Regions from separate parts of the Lysobacter sp. CCNWLW3 genome, predicted to be linked through region 2. Evidence: riboswitches for the same ligand, from Rfam matches in the RefSeq annotation. Region 2 holds a riboswitch; the other holds the start of a gene.

Region 1 (5,454 bases), on a different contig from region 2:
GGTCACCCCTTATAGCCGATCCGGACGCGCGTGAATGCGCCGCTTACGACAGATGGTTTCTCCGCCGCGTCGAACCGTTGCGACGACGGCGGCCATGCTCGCCCGTGCCCTGCGCCGCGCCAGCGCGAGGCGTCCGGCCCGCGTCCGGCCGTACCGGTGCCGAGCCTGCCCGAGGGACGAAAAAGCGACGGCCCGCAGTTGCGGGCCGTCGGGTCCTGCCTGGCGTTCGCGCGGGCGGCTCAGCTCACCACTTGTAGCCGGCCTTCAGATACACGAACGCGCCGTTGAAGCCGAACGGCGAGGCGGTGTTGTAGGGCAGATAGTTGCGCGTGCCCAGCACCAGCTTGGACTCGTCGGGGTACTCGTCGAGCACGTTGTCGCCGCCGACGGTGAAGTCCCAGCTGCCCAGGTGGTAGGTGGCGGCCAGGTCCAGCGTCCACTTCGCGCTGAAGGTCTGGTCCAGCAGCGGGTTGGTCGCGTGCAGTTCGGTGAATTCGCCGTAGCGGGTGGCGGTGGCGTTGAAGCTCCAGTTGCCGGTGTCCCAATCGCCGGCCAGGAAGAACTTGTCCTTGGGCGCGCCCTTGGTGATGCGGCCGATCTCGGTGCGGCCGATGCGCACCGCGGCCGGATCGATCGCGGCCAGGCGCGCCGGGTTGGGCGCGATCTTCTCGATCTCGGTCTTGGAGTAGTTGTAGCCCAGGGTCAGGTTGAACTTGCCCGATGCCAGCTCCCAGGCCTGGGTCGCGACGATGTCCACGCCCTGGGTCTTGGTGTCGACCGCATTGGTGAAGTAACGGCCGCCGCCGATGCCCGGATAGCCGTTGGCCTGCAGGTAGTTGCGCACCGCGGCGCTGGTGAGGTTTTCCGACAGCAGGATGCGGTCGTCGACCTTGATGTGGTACGCGTCGACGGTGATGTACAGGCCGTCGCTGGGCTGCAGCACCAGGCCCAGGCTGTAGTTGGTGGACTCCTCGGCCCGCAGCGACTCCGAGCCCAGCGCGATCGCGGCGGGGTTGTCGACGCGGAAGGTGCCGATCTCGTAGGGAACGCCGCTGATGAAGTTGGTGGCGATCGACTGGAAGAACTGCTGCTGCAGCGACGGCGCGCGGAAGCCGGTGGAGGCGGTGGCGCGCAGGGCGACCTTGTCGGTGAAGGCGTAGCGCGCCGACAGCTTGCCCGAGGTGGTGTCGCCGAAATCGCTGTAGCTCTCGTAGCGCACGGCGATGCCGGCGGAGAACTTGTCGGTCAGATCGGCCTCGACGTCGGCGTACAGCGAGTAGCTATGGCGGTCGAAATCGCCGGCATCACTGGCGCGGAAACCGGAAAACACCTGCGCGCCCGGGATGATCTGGCCGTTGGGCGCCGCCACGCCGCCGTTGGCGTAGGACAGCGGTTCGCCGGCGCGCTGCGAGAACTCTTCGCCGCGCCACTCCGCGCCCCAGGCGAAGGTCACCGGGTACCGCCAGCCGAAATCCACCGGCCGGGCGAAGTCCAGGTTCAGCACGTGCTGGGTGACTTCGAGCGCGCCGGCGTAGAACTCGGTCGGCGAGGTCGGGCCCAGGCTGCGGTTGAGCGTGTTCTCGATGTCGAAGCTGAGCTCGTTGTGGCCGTAGTTGTAGCTGAAGTCGATCTGGGTGCCGCCGGCGGTTTCGCCGCGCAGGCCGACCACCGCCGCGCGGTCCTTGCTGATGTTGTGGATCTGCGGCAGGAAGCCGTTGGGATAGATCGAGGGGATGTTGCGCGGGTCGCCGGCGAAGCGGAAATAGCCGTTGGAGAGCACGTCGCGCTTGCTGTAGCTGCCGAAGGAATAGAAGGTCAGGTAGTCGGTGGGGCTGTATTCGCCGTTGTACGAGACCGCGCCGCTGTCGATTTCGGGGTCGCCGTAGCGCTGTTCGACCACGCCCTGGAACGGGCGCGCGCGGTTGGTCTGGTCCTGGTGGCCGCCCTGCGCGGCCAGGTGCAGCTTGCCGTTCTCGCCGAGCTTGAAGCCGGCGTCGCCGGACAGCTGGTACTGCTCGCCGTCGCCGGCGCTGTACTGGCCGTAGCGCGCGGCGAGGCTGCCGCCGTGGTCGCTGCCCTTGAGCACCACGTTGACCACGCCGGCGATCGCGTCGGAGCCGTACTGCGCCGAGGCGCCGTCGCGCAGCACTTCCACGCGCTCGATCGAAGCGATCGGGATCGCGTTGAGATCGACCGGCGAGGAGCCGCGGCCCTGGCTGCCGTTGAGGTTGATCAGGGCGGTGGTGTGGCGGCGCTTGCCGTTCACCAGCACCAGCACCTGATCCGGCGCCAGGCCGCGCAACTGCGCCGGGCGCACCGCGTCGGTGCCGTCGGTGATCGCCGGGCGCGGGAAATTCAGCGAGGGCAGGGCGCGCGCCAAGGCGGTCGCCAGTTCGACCGTGCCGGTGGCCTCCAGCGCCTCCGGCGTGATGATGTCGATCGGCGCGCTGGACTCGGCGACGGTGCGGTCGCTGACCCGGGTGCCGGTGACGATGACCTGATCCAGGGTGTGCGCTTCGGAAGCGGGCTCGTCGGGAGCGGGCGCTTGCTGCGCGTAGCCCGGAGCGGCGAGGGCGGCGAGCAGGGCGAGTGCGAGCGGACGGCGGACGGCGCGGAAAGCTACGGACATGGTGCGCGGCTCCTTGCGGCGAGGGGATTGGTAGCGATGTCATTTTGGTTTAACACGGTTCTAACAAGCCGGTCAAACCCTTATCCGCATGAAGCGATAGCCAATTGGTATAGGGGTCCCGGCGGTTTGTGACGGCGTCTCCAAATCCGCGGCCGCGGCCGGGATCGGGATCGGGATCGGGATCGGACGATGGAGCGGGTCGGACCGGCGGGGCGCGGCGGCGCCGGCTCGGCGTTAGCCCGTCCGCTCATGCCGTTTCGTCATGCCGGCCGGCCGCGGCCGGGCTGTTAACATGCGCGGGCTTGAGGTGATCGCCGGCCCCGCCGGCGATTGAAACGGGAATCCGGTGCGCCAGTCCTTCCAACGAAGCGACGGCTATTCCGGAGCTGCCCCCGCAACGGTAAGTAAGACGAACGATCCGCAATCGAGCCACTGTGCGCATGCATGGGAAGGCGCGGACCGGAGGGCTGGAGGCCCTCGCTTGCAAGCCCGGAGACCGGCCTGAGGCTGACCCGACACGCGGTGGGCGCTGTCATGGGGCCGCCTTGCGTCCGCGCGTCGCCGCCTCGTCGTTCCCTCCTGCGTGTCTCCGACCCATCGTTTCCGCGCGGGTAGGCGCGGATCAGGAGCCATGCTTTGAATTTCCGTCATTCCGTCCTTCGCCGCACCGCGCTGGCGACGGCGCTGCTGTCCGTCGTCGCCCCGGCCGTGGCGGCCGACGCCGCCACCGACCTCGACCAGGTCGTGGTCACCGCCACCCGCACCGCCCAGACCCAGGACGCGACCCTGGCCTCGGTGACCGTGATCGACCGCGAGGACATCGAGCGCCTGCAGCCGGCCAACCTGCCCGAGCTGCTGCGCGGCACGCCCGGCTTGTCGATGGCCAACCACGGCGGCCCCGGCAAGTCGACCTCGCTGTTCCTGCGCGGCACCGAATCCGATCACGTATTGGTGCTGATCGACGGCATCAAGATCGGTTCGGCGACCAGCGGCGGCGCCTCGCTGCAGGACATTCCGGTCGAGCAGATCGAGCGCATCGAGATCGTGCGCGGGCCGTTCTCCAGCCTGTACGGTTCCGAGGCGCTGGGCGGCGTGATCCAGATCTTCACCCGGCGCCCGCAGGGCGCGTTCGCGCCGCACGCCAGCGCCTCGATCGGCAGCTGGAACACGCGCCGCGGCACGCTCGGCGTCGGCGGCAAGGGCGAGAACGGCTGGTACTCGATCAACGCCGCCAGCGAAGACACCGACGGCATCAACGCCTGCCGCGGCAAGCCCTCGCCGGGCGGCGCCGGCTGCTTCACCCACTCGCCCGACCGCGACGGCTACCGCAACCTGTCGCTGACCGCGCAGGGCGGCTACCGCTTCAGCGAGGCCTGGGACGCCGAAGCGCGCCTGTTCCGCGCCGAAGGCCGCAACGAATACGACGGCAGCACCAACAATCAATCCGACACCGTGCAGCAGATCGCCGGCGGGCGCCTGCGTTACGCCCCCAGCGAGCGCGCCACGCTGAGCTTGAACCTGGGCCGCAGCAGCGACCTGAGCGACAACTACAAGAACGGCGTTTACTCCAGCACCTTCAACACCCGCCGCAAGCTCGGTTCGCTGCAGGGAGACTTCGGCCTCGGCGGCGGCCTGCTCAGCCTGGGCTACGACTGGCAGCGCGACGAGGTCGAAAGCAGCACCGTCTACGCCCACGACCGCCGCATCAACCGCGGCCTGTTCGGCCAGTACCAGCGCGATCTTGGCGCGCATTCGCTGCAGGCCAGCCTGCGCCGCGACGACGACAGCCAGTTCGGCGGCCAGACCACCGGCAGCGCGCTGTGGGGCTGGAACCTCAGCGAACAGCTGCGCCTGACCGCGAGCTACGGCACCGCGTTCAAAGCGCCGACCTTCAACGAGCTGTACTTCCCCGGTTTCGGCAATGCCGACCTCAAGCCGGAAGAGTCGCGCAGCTTCGAACTCGGCCTGCGCGGCGCGCACGCCTGGGGCGGCTGGTCGCTCAACGCCTACGAGACCCGGGTCGACGAACTGATCGCGTTCGACGCCTCGATCGGCCTGCCGGGCAACATCGACCGCGCCCGCATCCGCGGGGCCGAGGCCAGCGTCGATACCACGCTGGCCGGTTGGGACCTGCGCGCCAGCGCGACCTGGCTGGATCCACGCAACGACAGCCGCAGCGCCAGTCGCGACAAGATCCTGCCGCGACGCGCGCGCGAAAGCGCACGCCTGGACGCCGACCGCCGCTACGGCCGCTTCAGCCTGGGCGGCAGCGTCTACGTCGCCGGCGAGCGCTACGACGATCTGGCCAATACCCGCCGCCTGGACGGCTACGCCACCACCGATCTGCGCCTGGGCTTCCGCTTCGACGAGTCCTGGAGCCTGCAGCTGGCGGCCAACAACGTGTTCAACCAGCGCTACGAAACCGCGTCCTACTACAACCAGCCGGGCCGCAACTACCTGCTGACCCTGCGCTACCGACCCGCGAACTGATCGCCAACGCCACCGAGGCCGCCGATGAACGCTCCCGCCCGACCCGTCTATTACAGTCTGTTCACCGCGCTCGCCGCCGCGATGGTCGCGACCCGCTTCCATCATTTCGGCGACGCGCTGCACCTGCCCGACGCGTCGATGGCGGTGTTCTTCCTCGGCGGCCTGTGGCTGCGCCGGCACCTGGGCTTCGTCGCTTTCCTGGTGCTGGCGGTGGCGATCGACTGGATCGCGATCCAGGCCCAGGGCAAGAGTTTCTTCGAGCACTACTGCGTGACCCCGTCGTACGCCTTCCTGCTGCTGGCCTACGCGGCGCTGTGGTACGCCGGGCGCTGGTA
Region 2 (5,454 bases):
CAACTCGCTGCTGATCGCGATCGCGCCGACCGCGACCATCGCCTCGATCGCCGGCTGCTACGAATGCATCGAGCCGCAGGTGTCCAACCTGTTCAAGCGCGAGACCCTGTCGGGCGACTTCCTGGTGGTCAACAAGTACCTGGTCGAGGAGCTCAAGAAGCTCGGCCTGTGGACCGCCGAGATGCGCGACCGCATCAAGATGGCCGAGGGCTCGATCCAGTCGGTGCACGAAGTGCCCGAGTCGCTGCGCCAGATCTATCGCACCGCCTGGGAACTGCCGATGCGTTCGCTGATCGACATGGCCGCCGAGCGCGGCGCCTATATCGACCAGAGCCAGTCGTTGAACCTGTTCATCGAAAGCCCGAACATCGGCCAGCTCAGCTCGATGTACATGTACGCCTGGAAGAAGGGCCTGAAGACGACGTATTACCTGCGTTCGCGCCCGGCCACCAAGATCGCCAAGAGCACCGTCAGCGCGCCGGTGGCGGCCCAGCCCAAGCCCGAATACACCCAGGACGAGGCCATCGCCTGCTCGCTGGAAAACCCCGAGTCCTGCGAGGCTTGCCAGTAAACCCGCTCTAGCCCCTCTCCCACCGCGCGGGAGGGGGTTGGGGTGAGGGCCGCCCTGCGACTCGCGCCGTAACCGATTGTCGAGCGCCCTCATCCGCCCTCCGGGCACCTTCTCCCGCTCGCGGGAGAAGGAAAGCAATTCAAGGAAATCCCATGTCCCTCGCCCCGCCCCGCCTGCTCGATCCCGGTTTCGATCTCACCCTGCGGCCGATGCGCTATCCGCATTTCTACGAGATGTACCGCGATGCGATCCGCAACACCTGGACCGTCGAAGAGGTCGATTTCTCGCAGGACGTCAACGACCTCAAGCACAAGTTCGGCCCGGCCGAGCGTCACTTGGTCGAGCGCCTGGTCGCGTTCTTCGCCACCGGCGACAGCATCGTGGCCAACAACCTGGTGCTGAACCTGTACCAGCACATCAACGCGCCCGAAGCGCGCATGTACCTGTCGCGACAGTTGTACGAGGAAGCGCTGCACGTGCAGTTCTACCTGACCCTGCTCGACACCTACCTGCCCGACCCCAACGAGCGCGCCAAGGCCTTCGACGCAGTCGAAAACATCCCCTCGATCCGCGCCAAGGCCGAATTCTGCTTCCGCTGGATCGATTCGGTGCAGGGCCTCAAGCGCATCGAGACCCGCGAGCAGCGTCGCCAGTTCCTGCTCAACCTGATCTGCTTCGCCGGCTGCATCGAGGGCCTGTTCTTCTTCGCCGCCTTCGCCTACGTCTATTACCTGCGTTCGCGCGGCCTGCTCAACGGCCTGGCCTCGGGCACCAACTGGGTGTTCCGCGACGAGAGCTGCCACATGGCCTTCGCCTTCGAGGTGATCCGCACCGCGCGCGAGGAAGAGCCCGACCTGTTCGACGCCGACCTGCGCGCGCAAGTGGTGAAGATGTTCGAGGACGCGGTGGCCTGCGAGCTCCAGTTCGCCCAGGACGTGCTGTCCGGCGGCGTGGTCGGCCTGTCGCTGAAGGACATGCGCCAGTACCTGGAGTACTGCGCCGACCAGCGCATGGCGCAGTTGGGCATGCCCAAGCATTTCGGCTCCACCAACCCCTTCGGCTTCATGGACCTGCAGGACGTGCAGGAAGTGACCAACTTCTTCGAGCGCCGGGTCTCGGCCTACCAGGTCGGCGTGCAGGGCGAGGTCGCGTTCGACGAGGCGTTTTGATTTAGGCGGGCGAGATACCCGCACTCTGAAACCTCTCCCGCCAGCCTAAAGCCCCTCTCCCTCTCCCTCTCCCTCTCCCTCTCCCTCTCCCTCTCCCTCTCCCTCTCCCTCTCCCTCTCCCTCTCCCTCTCCCGCTCACGGGAGAGGGGTTGGGGTGAGGGCGTAAGCGCCAACGGCGCGAATGCCTTTGCTCTGGTTCCTCGCCGCTAACGCAAAAGCCCCTCACCCTAGCCCTCTCCTGCAAGCGGAATAGGGAACCGTTCGCTACGACGTCGCTCTCCTCGCTCCGCCGGGAAACAAACCCATGACCGAAGCCCGCATCATCGAAATCGTCTTCCCCGACCACACCAATCACCTCGGCACCCTGTTCGGCGGCCAGGCCTTGGCGTGGATGGACAAGGCGGCGTTCGTCGCCGCCTCGCGCTACGCCCGCCGCACCGTGGTGACCGCGCGCTCGGAGCAGATCGATTTCCACACCGCCGTGCCCAAGGGCGCGCTGGTCGAGCTGATCGCGCGCGTGGTCTCGGTGGGACGCACCTCGATGCAGGTGGAGGTCGAAATGCACAGCGAAGACCTGCTCAGCGGCGAGTCGCGGCTGGCCACGCGCGGACGCTTCACCATGATCGCGCTGGATCGCGAGGGCGTGCCGACGCCGGTGCCCGCGCTGGAGTCCGCACCGGCCTGAGCGCGCGCGTCGCCTCCGCGCCGGCCCGACGCCGCTGCGGTCGCGCGACACGATGCATGCGTATCCCAGCCGGGCCCGAGCTGGCGCAGCCGGCCCGACTTCAGCAAGATGCCCGCTCCGACCGAGGCGGCGATATCGCGTGATCCGACTTATCCCATTGACCATCGCGGCGCTGATGCTGGCCGCTTGCGCGTACGTGCCGCCGCAGGATCGAGCCGCCACGCCGGCCGCGGAACCCGCTCCGGTGCCGCGGCTGACGCTGGCCGACAGCGGCGCCGAGATCGCACTGAAGCTGGATGGAGAGTTCGAAATCGCGCTCGACGACCAACCCTCCACCGGCTACGGCTGGGACGTGGTCGCCGGCGTGGACGATGTCGGCGATCCGGGTCGCAGCGAAGTCCTGAGTTCGGTCCTGGCGTTCCGTCCTCAAGCCGCGTCCGCCGACGGCGAACCACCGCCCGGCGCGCCCGGCCAGGTGGTTTGGCGCTTCCGTGCCATCCGGCCCGGCAGCGGCCTGCTGCGGCTGGACTACCGGCGCCCCGAAGAGCCAGGCGCCGCGCCCGCGCGCCAGGCGGTGTACCGCATCGAGGTGGAGTGAGCCGCCACGGCGGACGCGGAACCCGTCAGCCGATCAGCATCTTGGTCGAGATCGGCAGGAACTTGCGCAGATCGCTGCGCTGCGAATCCAGCTCGTGGTAGCGCAGTTTGGCGCCTTGGATGTTGAGCAGTTCGTGACCCAGCGACAGGTAGTAGCGGATCAAGGTCTTTTCGCAGATCGGCAGGGCGGTGGCGGCTTTCTGCCCGGGGCGGGCCACGAACTCGGCGTAGACCAGCCGGCGTTTTCCGTTGGGCATGGACTGGATTCCGCGCATCAGCTTCAGATTGTTCAACTGGGTCTTGATCCGCGATTGCAGGTTGCCGGCCTTGCCGACATAGATCGCCTCGGCGGTCCGGCCGTGCACGCGCAGGAAAATGTAGATACCCGGATTTTTGGGAACGTTCGCGATCGGCGCCGCGTACGGAAAAGCGCCCAGTTCGATCGATTGATGCCAGTTCAACTTCAGTTTCATGCGCTCCCCCTGAGCGTGACGCCCCGGCAGGCTAGCCGGCGGACTCAGCGCCTTTATACCGTCTCGCGCGCGGGTTCCACGAACGCCGCCCGGCGCCGATGCCGAGGCAGGCCGCCGGCGATTGACTTGGACGCGGCCGGGCCGTACTTTGGCAACCGTCATGGTGACCATCGCTTCATAAAGATAAAGCGATGCGACAAGACGCCGACGGTTCGCGCCGGCGGCGTCCAGAGGGAATCCGGTGCGGACACCTGTCCAATTCCGGAGCTGCCCCGCAGCGGTATAGGGAACGACCTCCGTCAGGCACTGGGTGCGAACCCGGGAAGCGACGGACAGTAGGCGGCGTCCAGCGACGCCACGCCCCAAGCCCGAAGACCTGCCACGACCGGAGGGTTCGCCCTCCGTCCGACTCCGGCCCCGTCGGGCCGGCGATGCGACGCGGCCGCGGCCCGTCCCCGCCGATCCGACGTAGCCGGTTCGCCCGCGGGGGCGAAGGTCGAAGGCAGGTCGTGCTCCGGCGTCGCCGCTTCCGCGGCGAGCGGTCGCGCGCGCGTATCCGCCTTCCTTCGTTGCCCTGCTCATGCCCACACGCATCGCAGGAGACATCATGATCAGCGTTACCCACCTCGGCTTCCCGCGCATCGGCGCGCGACGCGAGCTCAAGCAGGCCCTGGAATCGTTCTGGAAAGGCGAGACCGCGGCCGGCGATCTGCACGACACCGCACGCACGCTGCGCGCCCGGCATTGGACGCTGGCGCGCGACGCCGGCGCCGACGTAGTGCCCTGCAACGACTTCTCGCTCTACGACCATGTGCTGGACACCGCCGTGCTGTTCGACGCGGTGCCCGCGCCCTACCGCGAGACGCTCGACGCCGATCCACTGGCCGGCTACTTCGCGCTCGCACGCGGCCTGCAGGACGCGCGCCACGACCTGCGCGCCCTGGAAATGACCAAGTGGTTCGACACCAACTACCACTACCTGGTGCCGCAGTTCGAGCGCGACCAGCGCTTCGTCCTGCGCGGCGACAAACCGCTGGCCGAACTCGCCGAGGCCCAGGCCCTGGGCCTGCAGGCGCGGCCGGTGCTGCTGGGGCCGGTGTCCCTGCTCAAGCTGGGCAAGCGCGGCGACGGCGGCGACCCGCGCGAGCTGCTCGATGCCCTGCTGCCGGCCTATGCCGACCTGCTGGCGCGGCTCAAGAGCGCCGGCGCGCAATGGGTGCAGCTGGACGAACCCTGCCTGGCCCTGGACCTGGACGAGGCCGATCGCCGCGCCTATCGCCGCGCCTACGACGCGCTCGCCGCGGCCGATGCGCCGCGGCGCCTGCTGGCCAGTTACTTCGGCGGCCTCGGCGACAACGCCGAACTGGCCGCGGCGTTGCCGGTACAGGCCCTGCACCTGGACCTGGCGCGCGCGCCCGGCCAGCTCGAAGCGCTGTTGCCCAGGCTGCCGGAGGATCGCGCGCTCAGCCTGGGCGTGGTCGACGGCCGCAACGTCTGGCGCGCCGATCTGGACGCGGCGCTCAGCCTGGCGCGCCGCGCCGGCGCACGCGCACGCTGGCTGGCGCCGTCGTGCTCGCTGCTGCACGTGCCGATCGATCTTGAGCTGGAGCGCAAGCTGCCGCCGCCGCTGCGACAGTGGATGGCCTACGCCAAGCAGAAGCTCGAGGAACTGCGCCTGCTCGCCGACACCCTGGCCGGCGACGACCGCGCGGCCGACGCGCTGGCCGCGGCCGCGAGCGCGCGCGCCGCGCGCCTGGCCTCGCCGCTGCTGCGCGACGCCCAGGTGCGCGCCAAGCTCGCCGCGATCGTCCCCGCCATGGCCCGTCGCGATTCGCCCTACGCGCAGCGCGCGCCGGTGCAGGCGCAGCGACTGAAGCTGCCCGACTTCCCGACCACCACGATCGGTTCCTTCCCGCAGACCTCGCAGGTGCGCCAGGCCCGCGCCGAACACAAGGCCGG

What was found. A riboswitch is a leader RNA that binds a small molecule or an ion and turns the genes downstream of it on or off. The one in region 2 is predicted to bind cobalamin.
Region 1: linked by a shared signal. The riboswitch ahead of btuB (TonB-dependent vitamin B12 receptor) and the one ahead of metE (5-methyltetrahydropteroyltriglutamate--homocysteine S-methyltransferase) in region 2 are both predicted to bind cobalamin.

The regions. Positions count from the first base shown of each region.
Region 1 is NZ_JBAHWA010000017.1:56,541-61,994, forward strand. It holds gene V1318_RS18585 (TonB-dependent receptor) at 245-2,629, opposite strand; cobalamin riboswitch at 2,918-3,149, shown strand; gene btuB (TonB-dependent vitamin B12 receptor) at 3,302-5,119, shown strand; gene V1318_RS18595 (hypothetical protein) at 5,144-5,454, shown strand, end outside.
Region 2 is NZ_JBAHWA010000009.1:37,209-42,662, reverse strand. It holds gene V1318_RS14845 (ribonucleoside-diphosphate reductase subunit alpha) at 1-571, shown strand, start outside; gene V1318_RS14840 (ribonucleotide-diphosphate reductase subunit beta) at 724-1,740, shown strand; gene V1318_RS14835 (acyl-CoA thioesterase) at 2,045-2,425, shown strand; gene V1318_RS14830 (protease inhibitor I42 family protein) at 2,565-3,023, shown strand; gene V1318_RS14825 (hypothetical protein) at 3,049-3,495, opposite strand; cobalamin riboswitch at 3,687-3,894, shown strand; gene metE (5-methyltetrahydropteroyltriglutamate--homocysteine S-methyltransferase) at 4,103-5,454, shown strand, end outside.